Regions from separate parts of the Ruminococcus sp. B05 genome, predicted to be linked through region 2. Evidence: a T-box and tRNA genes for the amino acid it is inferred to sense, from the RefSeq annotation. Region 2 holds a T-box; the other holds one or more tRNA genes.
What was found. The T-box of region 2 lies ahead of D8Q48_RS06990 (valine--tRNA ligase). A T-box ahead of a tRNA ligase gene usually reads a tRNA of that ligase, here a tRNA-Val.
Positions count from the first base shown of each region.

Region 1: it encodes a tRNA-Val, which carries the amino acid that the T-box ahead of D8Q48_RS06990 (valine--tRNA ligase) is inferred to sense. The anticodon was not compared.

Region 1 covers NZ_RBZR01000001.1:401,845-409,866, reverse strand. Annotated here, with positions in the region: gene D8Q48_RS01655 (GNAT family N-acetyltransferase) at 1-777, opposite strand, end outside; gene ispF (2-C-methyl-D-erythritol 2,4-cyclodiphosphate synthase) at 785-1,330, opposite strand; gene D8Q48_RS01645 (hypothetical protein) at 1,334-1,726, opposite strand; tRNA gene D8Q48_RS01640 (tRNA-Met) at 1,904-1,977, opposite strand; tRNA gene D8Q48_RS01635 (tRNA-Val) at 2,003-2,075, opposite strand; tRNA gene D8Q48_RS01630 (tRNA-Met) at 2,161-2,234, opposite strand; tRNA gene D8Q48_RS01625 (tRNA-Val) at 2,264-2,336, opposite strand; gene D8Q48_RS01620 (phosphoribosylformylglycinamidine synthase) at 2,564-6,319, opposite strand; gene D8Q48_RS01615 (LysR family transcriptional regulator) at 6,527-7,402, shown strand; gene pyk (pyruvate kinase) at 7,495-8,022, opposite strand, start outside.
Region 2 covers NZ_RBZR01000007.1:21,309-29,330, reverse strand. Annotated here, with positions in the region: gene D8Q48_RS06995 (DUF4367 domain-containing protein) at 1-1,279, shown strand, start outside; T-box leader at 2,221-2,447, shown strand; gene D8Q48_RS06990 (valine--tRNA ligase) at 2,699-5,356, shown strand; gene D8Q48_RS06985 (LTA synthase family protein) at 5,516-7,732, shown strand; gene D8Q48_RS06980 (Mur ligase family protein) at 7,732-8,022, shown strand, end outside.

The sequences.
Region 1 (8,022 bases), on a different contig from region 2:
TTTTTCTTGAGTATCAATCAATGAAGCATAAATTTTTACATTACCGGAAATATTTTTCTCGGTTTTTAACTGGGCGACAGATTGATCCATTGCACTTTCGTATCCAGGAAGAAAAAACGGTTCCATAATTTCTAATCCGTCTTCCATCATATAAGTAAATATGCCAATCAATTTATCTTCTTCAAAAACCATTCGGATGCCACCAAGTTCACTTTGGCGTTCTAATAAAAGCGATTGATAATATGCGCTGTCTCGTAATGTACAGATTTGCCAGTTCTTCTTTATGTTTTCGGTGTAGAAAGCAGAAATCCTTTCACAATCAAAAAAAGTCGCCTCTACGCTTTTGTATCTATCTATATTCTTAACATCTGTCAGTGTTGTATGATTCTGATCATAAACAAAGCGAAAATCATATGGCGTGTAAATAGATTCTGCAGCAGGCATTAAAAATGTAAAAGGCTCTTTGCGTTTGTACATATCTGATAAACTTTGGCGTAAGAGAGTGCCCATATATCCTTTTTTTCGGTGAAGTGGTTTTGTTGCAACACCAACAATGTAAGATCCTTGGAATTGTGTATCTTCAAGTTTTAAGGTATATGGGTTTAAATGTAGCATGGAACAAATTTCCTGGTCATTTTCAATCACATATATTTCATTGTCTTTCGCTTTCATAAAGTAATAATAATCCAAAAATTCTTTGGAATCTTCATTGAAAATCTGTTCCCATAAAGTTCTTGTCAGATTATGCTCATTTGATTTTAGCTTTTTTATTTTCATAACCTTTTTACTGCTCCTTGTGACATCCCTGGCAATTGGTACATGCTTTGTCAAAAGTTACATCATAGCTGCTATAGTTTGTTAATTTCTCCAGTGCACAGATTGCCTGAGAAGAAATGCCCTCCCCGCTTCCGGTAAAACCAAGGCCCTCTTCTGTCGTTGCTTTAACATTTATCTGCTCTACCGTTATATTTAAAGCCTCTGCAATGTTTTCACGCATCTGGTCAATAAATGGTCGCATCTTAGGCTTTTGTGCAATGATAGTTGCATCAATATTTTCTATAATGTATTGATTTTCATCTAATAATTTTGCAACATGCTCCAATAATTTTATACTGGAGATTCCTTTGTATTTATCATCGGAATCCGGAAAATGTTTTCCAATATCTCCGAGTGCGGCAGCACCAAGAAGTGCGTCCATAATTGCATGTAAAAGGACATCTGCATCAGAATGACCAAGCAGCCCTTTTTCATAAGGAATTTTAACCCCGCCTAATATCAAATCTCTGTTTTCCACTAATTTGTGAACATCATAACCCATCCCTACTCGCATTTTTTATTTCTCCTCGTAATCTGATTCTGTATTATCCTCTTTGCTATCTTGTTTGAGTTCTTTCATACCTGCTTCCAGTTCGGCCGGTGATGGCATTGGTGCAGTGCGGCTTTGGGTGAGTACGCGTTGTCTGCGCTGTTCCATTTTTTTCAATGCAGCTTCGGCAGCTTCCTCACGTTTTTGCTCCTCCTGCTCGGCTTTTTTTGATGAAACCATTCTTTTGATGATCCAGATAGTATAACCGGCTCCAATGATAGCAAAGATGATTCCCATAAAAAGTTTAAATGCCAAATCGCTTGGGTGTGCAGCAAGTGTTTCCCTAATAAGATTAACACCGATAAATGCTAAATACATTCCCAGCATAAGTCTTAGAATATAGTTTGTCTTTTTGTTCATATCTCTATCCTCCGTTTTTCCATATCTGATATTTGGGATATGGCAATACATTTAAAGCTATTGTATCATGTAACATACTTTTTCGGCAATATAAACACGAAATGGTTCGGAATTTTGTTTCAAATTAAAAAAGGAATGGAAAAGAAAAAGACCTAGCACAATGCTAAGTCTTTTAAGTAGCGGAAACTGGATTTGAACCAGCGACACCACGGGTATGAACCGTGTGCTCTAGCCAACTGAGCTATTCCGCCATGGTATGTATATATTGAAACTCTATGGGACCTACAGGGCTCGAACCTGTGACCCTCTGCTTGTAAGGCAGATGCTCTCCCAGCTGAGCTAAGATCCCAAGAAACAATACTTGGCAAGTTCCAAAGAACTCACTAGGCTAGTATAACAACAATATTGTAAACTGTCAACATGTTTTAGCCAAATAGCGGAAACTGGATTTGAACCAGCGACACCACGGGTATGAACCGTGTGCTCTAGCCAACTGAGCTATTCCGCCATATATCTTACTGATAATCATTAAGGTTATGGGACCTACAGGGCTCGAACCTGTGACCCTCTGCTTGTAAGGCAGATGCTCTCCCAGCTGAGCTAAGATCCCTTATTATCAGTGATTGGTGCGTTTTTCTCGCAACCGACTTCGTTAGTATACAATTATATCCAGTAAATGTCAACACCTTTTTATAATTTTTTTGATTTTTCTAAAAGTATCTATATTTTCTACAATTTATATGCTTTATATATAGAAACGGGATGTATCTGACCCCTATTTATCAGATACATCCCTTGTTCTAAGTTGTACAATTTAAGGTTTTATTATATAAAATATTATTTAAAATATTTTACACCGGATTCAAATATCTTGAGGTCCTGTTCTCCATAAATATTAATAGCAACAGAATCTCCACGACGTTCGGAATGAGCCATTTTACCAAGTACTCTTCCATCTGGACTTGTAATTCCTTCAATCGCATAGTAGGAGCCATTTACATTCCATTCTTCATCCATACTGATATTTCCTTCTGGATCACAATACTGTGTAGCTACCTGTCCGTTTGCAAAAAGTTTTTCAATCCACTCATCATTTGCTACAAAACGACCTTCACCATGAGATGCCGGGTTAGTATATACACCGCCTAATTGTGCATTCTGAAGCCATGGTGATTTATTTGTAACAACTTTTGTATATACCATTTTAGAAATGTGGCGACCGATTGTGTTATATGTTAATGTTGGTGAATCTTCATTCTGTCCGACAATCTGTCCATATGGTACAAGACCAAGTTTGATCAATGCCTGGAATCCATTACAAATTCCAAGAGCAAGTCCATCACGTTCGTTAAGCAATTTTTCTACGGCTTCTTTGATTTTTGCATTCTGGAATGCAGTTGCAAAGAATTTTGCAGATCCATCCGGCTCGTCTCCGGCACTGAATCCACCTGGGAACATAATCATCTGAGCCTGAGAAATAGCCTTCTCAAATTCATCTACAGATTCACGAATTCCCGTTGCATCTAAGTTTTTAAATACTTTTGTAATAACCTTAGCACCGGCTCTTTCAAAAGCTTTTTTGCTATCATATTCACAGTTTGTTCCCGGGAAAACAGGAATAAACACAGTTGGCTGTGCAAGTTTATGGCTGCAAATATGAATATCAGATGTATTGAACAGGCGTTCCTTAATCTTTTCATCACTGCTTGCAGCAGATTTTGTAGCAAATACTTTTTCTAAAGGCTCTTCCCATGCTGCTTTGGCTTCTGCAAGAGTAATTTCGGCATCACCATATTTAAACAGTTTATTTTCGCTTACTCCACCGATTACTGTATAATCTACAGTTAATTTATTCAATTTGTCAGCATCTACTTCTGCTACAAGATCTCCGAAAGCAGGGGCAAAGGCATCAACGGCAGAGAGCTCTGAATTCAATTCTACTCCAAGACCATTACCAAATGCCATTTTACTTACAGCAGAGATGATTCCGTGACGATCAAGTGCATATGCAGATACAATAGCTCCATTATGGATATCCTCTGCAAATTTACCATATTGATCCATAATCTGCTCATATACAGGTAAATCATATTTGTTACGTTCTGCCTTGACAAGAATTAATTTATTGCCTGCTTTTTTCAACTCAGGTGTGATAATATCTTTTTCTGTTGCCATATCTACAGCGAATGATACAAGTGTTGGTGGTACATCAATATCCTGGAATGTTCCTGACATACTGTCTTTACCACCAATTGATGGAAGCCCAAATCCAAGCTGTGCATCATATGCTCCGAGAAGTGCAGCGAATGGCTGGCTCCATCTCTTAGGATCTTCTGTCATACGACGGAAATATTCCTGGAATGTAAAACGAATTTTTTTGTAATCTCCTCCGGCTGCTACAATCTTTGCAATAGATTCTACAACAGCATAAATAGCTCCATGGTAAGGACTCCAGCTTGAAAGATACGGGTCAAATCCGAAACTCATCATAGATACTGCATCTGTTGTTCCATTTAAAACAGGAACTTTAGCAACCATAGCTTGTGTCTCTGTCATCTGATATTTTCCACCGTGTGGCATAAATACAGAGCCTGCTCCGATAGAACCGTCAAACATTTCGACAAGTCCTTTCTGCGAACATACATTTAAATCTTTTAAAACGTCAAGCCATTTTGCTTTTACATCAGTTACTTCCTGTTTCTGGAAAACAGATTCTTCAAGTGATGGGATATCCACTGCTACATTTGTTTCCTGATGTGCGCCGTTTGTATCCAAAAATGCGCGTGAAAGATTAACGATTTCTTTTCCTTTCCATGTAAGAACAAGTCTTGGACTTTCTGTTACGACAGCAACTTCTGTAGCCTCAAGGTTTTCTTCTTTTGCATATGCCAGGAATTCTTCAACGGCTTTTGGATCAACAACAACGGCCATACGTTCCTGCGATTCGGAAATCGCAATTTCTGTTCCGTCTAAGCCGGCATATTTTTTAGGAACTTTATCTAAATCTACTCTAAGACCATCTGCCAATTCGCCGATTGCAACAGAAACACCACCGGCACCAAAATCGTTACATTTTTTAATTAATTTACTAACTTCTTCTCGGCGGAATAAGCGTTGGATTTTACGTTCTGTTGGTGGATTACCTTTCTGGACTTCTGCTCCACATGTTTCAATAGACTGCTCTGTATGTACTTTGGAAGAGCCTGTTGCACCACCACATCCATCACGACCTGTGCGTCCGCCAAGTAAGATGATGATATCACCTGGGTCAGATGTTTCACGAATAACAGCGCGTCTTGGAGCAGCTCCCAGTACAGCTCCGATCTCCATACGTTTTGCAACATAATTTGGATGATAGATTTCTTTTACGGCACCTGTTGCAAGACCAATCTGATTTCCATACGAACTATATCCTTTTGCAGCACCACGAACGAGTTTTTTCTGTGGAAGTTTACCTTTTAATGTCTCTTTGACAGAGACTGTCGGATCAGCGGCACCTGTTACACGCATAGCCTGATACACATAAGTACGTCCTGAAAGAGGATCACGGATCGCACCGCCAAGACAAGTTGCAGCACCACCAAATGGTTCAATTTCTGTAGGGTGATTGTGAGTCTCGTTTTTGAAGTTGATCAGCCATTCTTCTTCTACACCATCTACTTTTATTGGAACAACGATACTACATGCGTTAATCTCATCTGATTCTTCCTGATCCTGTAATTTACCTTCTTTTTTGAGTTTACGCATTGCCATTAATGCAAGATCCATCAGACACACAAACTTATCTTCACGACCTGCAAAAATTTCACTATGATCATTTAAGTATTGTTTATAAGTATTTTCAATAGGTTCTCTGAGATCTCCATCATCAAAACTTACTGATTTTAACTCTGTAGAAAATGTTGTATGACGACAATGGTCAGACCAGTATGTATCCAGAACACGGATTTCTGTCATGGAAGGATCTCTTTTTTCTTCATTTGCATAATATCCCTGAATATGCTGGAAATCTTTAAATGTCATAGCTAAACCAAGTGAATCATACAATGCTTTCAATTCCTCTTCTGGCATTTCTTTAAATCCATCAAAAATTTTCACATCAGCAGGCTCATCAAAGACAGTGACAAGTGTTTCTGGTTTGTCGAAACCAGTTTCACGAGAATCTACAGGGTTGATGCAGTGATGCTTGATGGCATCTAATTCTGCGTCTGTTATATCTCCTTCAATAACATAAGTTATTGCAGTTCTTACAACCGGACGCTCATCTTCTTTAATGAATTGCAGACACTGTTCTGCTGAATCAGCTCGCTGATCAAACTGACCTGGAAGAGATTCTACAGAAAATGCAGTTTCATTTTCTTTCATAGGAAATGTTTCATTATATAAAATATCAACAGGGGCTTCTGCAAATACGCCATGACAAGCTTTTTCAAAAGTTTCATCAGAAACATTCTCTATATCATAACGGATCAGAACACGAACACCTGTCACATCAGGTACTCCAAGATAATGTTTGATCTCATGACGCAACTCTTTTGCCTGTACTGCAAAATCAGCCTTTTTTTCAACATATACACGTTTTACATTACTCATATTGGTTCTCCTTTGCATGTAATCTATTTTCTACATGTCACTTTTCATTTCTATGTTACAATCCTATCACAAATCAGATAATAAGTGAAATTAATATAACTAAACTCATTGATAAGTTTTGCTTAAATTTGCACGGTTCTTCTAATTGCTTTTTTATAATTTTTACTTTATAATATAAGTATCTTTTATTAGGAGGACTAATTAATGATGGATATTAATTACGAATTGTATAAAGTATTTTATCATGTCGCGTCTACATTAAATTTTTCAGAGGCTTCAAAACAATTATTCATTTCACAATCAGCCGTCAGTCAATCTATAAAAACACTGGAGAAGAAATTAGATCAGACATTATTTATTCGTAGTACTAAGCGTGTACAATTAACACCAGAGGGCGAGATACTTCTCAGACATATTGAACCTGCGATGAATCTAATCCGACGTGGTGAGGCACAGTTGATGGATGCAGCATCTACCGGAGGACAGATTCGAATTGGTGCAAGTGATACAATCTGCCGTTATTTTCTTGTTCCGTATTTAAAAAAATTCCACCAGGATTTTCCAAATGCACATTTAAAGGTAATCAATCAAACATCTATTAAATGTGTAGAACTATTAGAAACGGGGCAGGTTGATCTGATTGTTGTCAATTATCCAAATAAATATTTAAGTAATGTCTCATCGATTAAGAAGATTCAGAAGTTCCATGATGTGTTTATTGCGAATCATTCTTTTGATTATTTAAAAGAGAAGAAACTTTCATATCAGGAGTTGTCAAAATATCCTATTTTAATGTTGGATAAACAAAGTACAACAAGCGAATTTTTACATCGATTATTCCAGCAGCATCATTTGGATCTTGTTCCGGAAATTGAACTTACAAGTAATGATCTTTTAATAGATCTTGCAAGGATCGGCCTTGGAATTGCATTTATTCCTGATTATTGTCTGTCCAGACAATCAGAAGATTTATTTGTCGTAGAAACTGAAGAATCACTGCCTGAACGTGAGCTTGTGATCGCATATAATGAGCAAGTTCCATTATCCAATGCGGCAGTAGAGTTTTTAAATTACTTTAATTAGAAAATTTTAATAAAAAAGAATGAAACAACTTTTGGATAAGCTGCTTCATTCTTTTTTATTAAATCATAGTTTGCTAAATGTTTCTTTTCGGATTACTCGCCTACAACTGCAATTCTCATTGTATTACTTACACCGTTTCTACCCTTCTCAACGTTAGGTGAAGGAATTCCTGCTGTCAATACAACAACATCTCCCGGCTCAACATATTTTTTTACAAGTGCAAGTTCAATTGCTCCTGTAGTAATATCTTCTGTTGTATCAAATTCTAAAGATTTCAATGGTTCTACGCCCCAGTAAATAGCCATTCTACGCATTGTACGCTCATTTGGTGTGACACCTAAAATTCTCTGCTTTGGACGAAGATTAGAAACAACTCTTGTTGTAGCACCTGAAACAGATGGTGTAATGATGCATTTTGCATTCAGATTTGATGCAGCAAGTACTGAAGAGTACCCAATTGCACCGGAAATACCAGTTTTCAAATGATTTCCAGACTGTCCAAGAAGCAGATCATAATCCAAGTGTTTTTCGGTGCTTTCGATAATGTGAACCATCATCTGTAAAGCTTCAATAGGATATTTTCCTGCTGCTGTCTCACCGGAAAGCATTACTGCGTCTGT
Region 2 (8,022 bases):
TGCAGCTAATAAGTACATGGCTGTATTGAAATCAGAGAAAGGCGATTCCATTCAATATACATTTCAGGTAGACCGTACAAAAGAAGCACATGCAATTTCCGTAGAGCCAACATATATGCCGGAAGGGTATGAACGTGGAGGTGAAAATACTGCGAATTATGGAAAATGGCATAATGATAAAACAGGTGGCGGAATTAGTATTATTCCGATGAATGCATCAGAGCTGGATTATATCGAACGAATGGGACAGACAGAAGAATTTATGAATTATAAAAGAAGCCAGCAGCAGAAGGTTATGAACCTTGGAGAACAGCAGGTCGATGTATATGTCAGTGAAGATTTTTATATTGATAGTGATGATACAGTTAAAAATATTTATCTGTATGATGAAAATGAAGGGTATGCGATCCAAATATGGAGCAGAAGTGATTTGCCATATGAAGAGATATTGAAGGTTGCCGAAGGTTTAAAAGTGACAGTGCTTGACGAGGTGGTTCCATATGCAACAGAGGAAGAAATCAAAGAAGCGAAGGCAGAGCAGAAAAAATTAGAAAAAGAAAAAGTAGGTCTAAAGAAAATTGCGGCGGAAGATATTTATGAGATTGGTGATGAAATAACAGATCCAATGCTAGAAGATGAAGCATTAAAAAACGAGGTAGAGGATATTCGCTTTGTTGTAAATTCGGTAGAGGTGGCAGATAGCATTTCATTAGCTGAATATCCAAAAGAAAATTTCATCGACTACGAAAATGAAATGGCAGCATGGATGAATGAAGATGGAACATTAAAATCACATGACAGAGGTGTCTTGAATGAAAATGGTGAAATTGAAGGAATAGAAAAAGTAAATTCGAAGTATGTAATCGTTCGCATGACAGCAAAAAATTGCGGAGATACACAAAGTGAATGGAACAAAGAAGATGGAGTACCTATCGCACCGGATTTGACAACATTAGCTTCTATGGAAGATGGCACAATAGTAAAAGCGGATGATTCTTATGTATCAGTGAACGAGAATTATTCATTACAATGGATGTCATCAGATGGCAGCAGTTTTCCAGTTTACTTTGATAAGATGTGCTATACAGATGGAAATCAGCGTTTAAAACAAGCTCTGTGGCACCCACTTGCAGCAGGAGAAGAACTGGATTATACATTGATTTATGTCATAGATGAAGATCAGGTGGATCAGATGTACTTGTGGTTCTTTAGCGGGACAGGAGGAGTTGATTCGCAGGGGAATACAATTGTAAGTCCATATGTGAGGCTTGCTATTTAATTCACTGGGTGGCAATACGTTCCTTACAAAAAATTGATATAAAAATTCTTGCTCAGATTCCATGAGCGGGAGACACATAAGAGCGTAAATTTTTGCTAAAAGCAAATGAATTTGAACTCAAACTTGCTGCTATGCAGCTTCGAACACGTTCGTTCAAATTCATTAACACAAAAATTTACGCTCTAAGTGTCTTCAACGCTCACTCCATATTCGCTCGAATTTCTTATATCAATTTTTTTGTAAGTAATGTATTGGCTCAAGTTGTGAAGTAAATAGAACTCAAAGGATATCGAGCGACGATATCTGCGATAGTGGATTTTCGGAAATTGAAGATGCAAAATTTTGATGGGGAGCATCCGCACGTTATCGAAAATGTGAGATGTAGATGCAAAATTTGCGAAGGCAGTATCCTCAAATCCCAGAAAAGGCAAGATGCAGATGCAATTGTACATGACAGGCAGGCTGAAAAGTATCTGCAAGTTCAATGAAAAACAAGTTGCAGATACGGTGGGCCCAAAAAGAGCATCTGCAACAGTGAATATCTAGGCAGTGCAGATACATCAGTTGTCAATAGAGCATCTGCAACAGCGAATATCAAGCTAGTGCAGATACATCAGTTGCCACAAAGACATCTGTACAAGCAAATAACCTCATGATATAGATACATCAGGCACCAGAAAAGTAAATCCATCATCGCCCCACCTATTTCAATCACGATACACCACAAAGCAAGAAAAGACTATGCAATCCAGCGAATTGGAGTCGGGTTTGCCCGACGAAGCTCCCGCAGGAGTGCATAGTCTTTTTCTTGCTTGGGGCTGTCGTGAACTAAATAGCAATTTCATGAATCAAATACACTTTAATATCTTGACAAAACCTCCATTGAAAGTTATAGTATAATGTGCGTTAGAAGATAGTATTCTAATCAATATGAATAAGATATAAAGATAATGAAAAAGAGGAGTACACAATTACTATCGTCAGAGAGAATCATCCAAAGGCTGTGAGATGATTTCGAAAAAGGGTTGTGGAAGGTAGCTTTGGAATTGGATATTTGAAATTAAGTAGGATATCTCGTGGTTGTTTACGTTATAGAACAAAGAGGTATACAGAAGAAGAGTTGTCTGTATATGAACTTAAGGTGGTACCGCGATGATTCGCCCTTTATGTACGGAAGTATATGAAGGGCGTATTTTTATATATTAGGAAAGTCCTTTCCTAATATATAAAAAACGCTCCGCTTAGGATGCGCAGTGATTCTGATAGGAATATGTCAGCTTTGCTGACCAGAATCACGCGTCAAGTCTCACGGACGTTCGACTTGAATATATAGACAATTTCCACTTTATGTGAAAAAATTGTGACTCATAGTGACAAATCAAAAAAAATAAAATAATATGAAAACAAAAGGAGGACATCATGAAAATTGTGAGTAAAGAACTGGCAAAAACTTATGATCCAAAAGCAATTGAGCAAAAGACATATGAAAGATGGTGTGAGAACAAATATTTTCATGCGGAAGTAGACCGCAGTAAGAAACCATTTACAACGGTAATGCCACCACCGAATATTACTGGTAAGCTTCATATGGGACATGCGTTAGACAATACATTACAGGATATTCTGATCCGTTATAAGAGAATGCAGGGATACAATGCATTATGGATCCCGGGAACAGACCATGCTGCCATTTCTACAGAAGTAAAAGTAACAAATCAGTTAAAGGCAGAAGGAATTGATAAGAAAGAACTTGGACGTGAAGGATTCTTGGAGCGTACATGGCAGTGGAAAGAAGAGTATGCAGGAACAATCGAAAATCAGTTAAAGAAACTGGGGATTTCCTGCGACTGGGACAGAGAGCGTTTTACAATGGACGAGGGATGTTCTAAAGCTGTAGAGGAAGTGTTTATTAATCTGTATGAAAAAGGATATATTTACAAAGGTTCTCGTATCATTAACTGGTGTCCGAAGTGTAAGACATCGTTGTCTGATGCAGAGGTAGAACATGAAGAGCAGAATGGTAATTTCTGGCATATTAAGTATCCAATCGTAGGAACAGACAGATTCCTTGAGATTGCTACAACACGTCCAGAGACAATGCTTGGAGATAGTGCGATCGCCGTACATCCGGATGACGAGAGATATAAAGATATCGTTGGTAAGAATGTATTGCTTCCATTGGTTAACAAAGAAATTCCAATCGTTGCAGATTATTATGTAGATAAAGAGTTTGGAACTGGTGCGGTTAAGATCACACCTGCACATGACCCGAATGACTTTGAAGTTGGAAAACGTCATAATCTTCCAGAGATTAATATCATGAATGATGATGCTACAATTAATGATAAAGGTGGCAAATATGCAGGAATGGATCGCTATGAAGCAAGAAAAGCAATCGTAGCTGATCTGGAAGAACAGGGATATCTTGTGAAAGTAGTTCCACATTCTCACAATGTAGGAACACATGACCGTTGCGGAACAACAGTAGAGCCATTGATCAAACAGCAGTGGTTTGTAAAGATGGAAGAACTTGCAAAACCAGCGATTGAAGCTTTGAAGAGCGGAGAATTAAAGTTTGTTCCGGAACGTTTTGATAAGATTTATCTGCACTGGCTTGAGAATATCAAAGACTGGTGTATTTCACGTCAGATTTGGTGGGGACACAGAATCCCTGCATATTATTGTGATGAATGCGGTGAATTTGTAGTTGCAAAAGAAGCACCGGAAAAATGCCCACATTGTGGATGTACACATTTCACACAGGATGAAGATACTCTGGATACATGGTTCAGTTCAGCATTGTGGCCATTTTCTACACTTGGCTGGCCGGAGAAAACAGAAGATTTAGATTACTTCTATCCAACAGATGTACTTGTAACAGGATATGACATCATTTTCTTCTGGGTAATCCGTATGGTATTCTCAGGAATTGAGCATACAGGCAAGTGTCCGTTTAATACAGTATTGATCCATGGATTGGTTCGTGATTCACAGGGACGTAAGATGAGTAAATCTCTTGGAAATGGTATCGATCCACTGGAGATTATCGATCAGTATGGTGCAGACGCACTTCGTCTGACACTGGTTACAGGTAATGCACCTGGTAATGATATGCGTTTCTATAATGAACGTGTTGAGGCAAGCCGTAATTTTGCAAATAAAGTATGGAATGCATCTCGATTCATTATGATGAATATGGAGAAAAATGTAGTAGAAGAGCCAGAAGATTTCTTGTTAAAACCGGCAGACAGATGGATTCTTTCAAAAGTAAACAGTCTGACAAAAGAAATGACAGAGAACATGGACAAATTTGAACTCGGAATCGCAGTTCAGAAAGTACATGATTTCATCTGGGATGAGTTCTGTGACTGGTATGTAGAGATTGCAAAATATCGTATTTATCATGCAGAAGAGGATTCACAGTCAGCACAGTGCGTTTTGTGGGTACTTAAGACAGTTCTTGGACAGGCATTGAAATTACTTCATCCATTTATGCCATTTATCACAGAAGAGATTTATGGCGCACTTGTACCGGAAGAAGAATCTTTGATGATGTCAAAATGGCCTGAGTATAAAACGGAATGGGAATTCCCAAGAGCAACAGAGGTAATGGAGCATGTAAAAGCAATTACACGCGGAATCAGAAATATGCGTGCAGAGATGAATGTTCCAAACAATAAACGTACAAAAGTTTATATTGTTAGCAGTAATAAATCCTTAATGGAAGCTTTGGAAGTATTTAAAAATTCTGTAAAACCACTGATGCTTGCAAGTGACATTATTCTTCACTACGAAAAGAAAGATGTTGCAGATGATGCAGTATCTATTGTAGTTCCGGGAGCAACTGTATATCTTCCAATGGAAGAGCTGGTTGATTTTGAGCAGGAATTAGAGCGTCTGAAAAAAGAAGAAGAGAAGCTCACAAAAGAAATCGCAAGAGCGAAAGGTATGCTTTCAAATGAACGTTTTGTAAGCAAAGCACCAGAAGCAAAAGTACAGGAAGAAAAAGAGAAACTGGAAAAATATACACAGATGCTGGCACAGGTTCAGGAACGTCTGGAAGGATTAAAGCGATAGAATATACAGATTTAAAATATCTGTAAATGATATATCTGAGATGGGGATGGATTGACAGCATATGTTGATTATCCCCGTTTTGGACATTTTGGAACAATGTCTTATAGACTAAAAAACATGTAAGAGATAACGTAACAGATTAGAACAGAGAGGATATCAATGAAGAAGGTGCATATGAAAAAGCCGGATATCAAAGGTACATTTCATAAGATAAAAAATTTGAAAAAGGAAGATATCAAGGCACATTGGAAAGAGAGTAAGGCACGACGACAACGAATTCTTGAGGAAAGAAGAAACAGCAGGTTTGCAAAGAAGATGCAGCCGGTGTACCGATTTATGAATCGATTTTCGCTGGTATTTCATTTCCTTTTAGCATGTATTTTGAATTTCTTTATAGAGGGGATTTCAAGACATTCGTTGATTCAGGCATGGCTCTATATGATAGAGACGCCAAAGGTATTTTTGTTCAATGCTTATCTGATATTTGCAACATTGATGATTGTATATCTGGTGAGGAGACGGGTATTTGCCCGTATTCTGATTAGTGTATTCTGGCTGATACTGGGTATTACAAATGGGTATATGTTAATGAAACGTGTAACACCATTTAATGCACAGGATTTAAAAGTATTGTCAGATGCCATTTCGTTGACAGGAAATTATTTTGGAAAAATGGAATTGATCATGTTGATCATTGGAATCATTGCAGTAGTAATATGGGTGATTTCAATGTGGAGACGTGGTGGACAGTATACCGGTAAGATGCATAGGGTTGCTGCACTTTGTGGATTGATTGTAAGTTTACTGGGATATGTTGTACTTACGGATGTGGCAATTGATAAACGTGTGATTTCAAATTATTTTGGAAATATTGCATTTGCTTATGAAGATTATGGATTCCCATACTGTTTTACAGCGAGTGTATTTAATACGGGAATATCCGAACCGGCAGGTTACAGCAAAGAGACGATGGAAGCTATCAATAAAGATGGTGCGCTGAATGTAAGTGAGACAAGTCTGTCAGATGAAAACAAACCGAACATTCTATTTGTGCAGTTAGAGTCTTATTTTGATCCGACAGAAGTAGAATGGCTGCAGTTTTCAGAAGATCCAATTCCGAATTTGCGCAAATTATATAGTGAATATTCATCAGGCTATTTTAAGGTGCCGTCTGTAGGAGCAGGAACTGCAAATACAGAGTTTGAAGTGCTTACAGGAATGAGTATGCGTTTCTTCGGACCTGGAGAGTATCCATATAAAACTTATGCAAAGACAAAAATAATTGAAAGTGCGGCATCATCACTGGAAAAATTGGGATATGGTGCAGAGGCACTTCATAATAATACAGGTAATTTCTATAGTCGTGCACAAGTTTATAATCATATGGGATTTGACCATTACACAAGCAAGGAATTTATGAATGTGCTTCAGACAACACCGAAAGGATGGGCAACAGACGATATTCTTGTTCCACATATTTTAGAGTCAATGGATACAACGAAGCAACAGGATTTTGTTATGACAATCAGTGTGCAGGGACATGGAGATTATCCGACAGAAAAAGTTTTGGATGATCCTGAAATTATTGTCAGTGGTGTGGAAGACGAAGGAAAGCGAAATGCATGGGAATATTATGTAAATGAAGTTCATGAGATGGACAAATTTGCAGGTCAGTTGATTGAAGCATTAGAAAAACGCGGAGAACCGACAGTAGTTGTATTTTATGGAGATCATCTTCCTACAATGGGACTTGAAGCAAAAGATATGAAGAGCAAATATCTTTATAATACAAATTATGTTATTTGGGATAACATTGGATTGGAAAAGAAAGACGGAAACTATGCAGCATATCAGATTATGGCAGAAGTGTTTGATCGTTTAGATATCCATACAGGAACATTTTTTAATTACCATCAGCAGAGAAAAGATACAAAGAATTATCTGGCAGATCTTGAACTGCTCCAGTATGACGTTTTATATGGAAATCAGTATGTATATGAAAATACAGGCAAGCCGATCACAGAAGGTCATATGGTCATGGGTGTGAAAGACACATCTATTTCGGATATTGTAGAACAGTTGGATGGAACTTATAGCCTTTATGGAGAGAATTTTACAAAATATAGTAAGATTTATATCAATGATGAAAAACAGACAAGTTCATTTTTAAATAATACACGAATTGACCTAAAGGAAGCAGAATTACAAGATGGTGATGTAGTTTATGTGGCGCAGGTTGGTTCAAGTAATACGATTTTCAGGACTTCTAAGAAATATGAGTATAAAGACGGAGCATTAAAAGAACTTCCGACAGATCCGAATGACCCGGAAACAGGAAGAAATGCATTTGTAGGAAAAGACGCAGGAGAACAATAATGACCTATGATAAGGCAGTGGAATACATTAATGAGATTCCAAAATTTACAAAAAAAAATACGCCGGAGCATACGAAAGAGTTTTTAAAGAGACTTGGAAATCCACAGGATAGCTTAAAAGTGATCCATGTTGCAGGAACAAATGGAAAAGGTTCCACAAGTTCCTATCTGGATGCAATGCTTCGTGCCCAGGGGAAGACAGTTGGTCTTGCACTGTCTCCTCATTTAGTAAAAATGAATGAAAGAATTGTAATCAATCATCAAATGGTCGATGATGATACATTTCTAAAT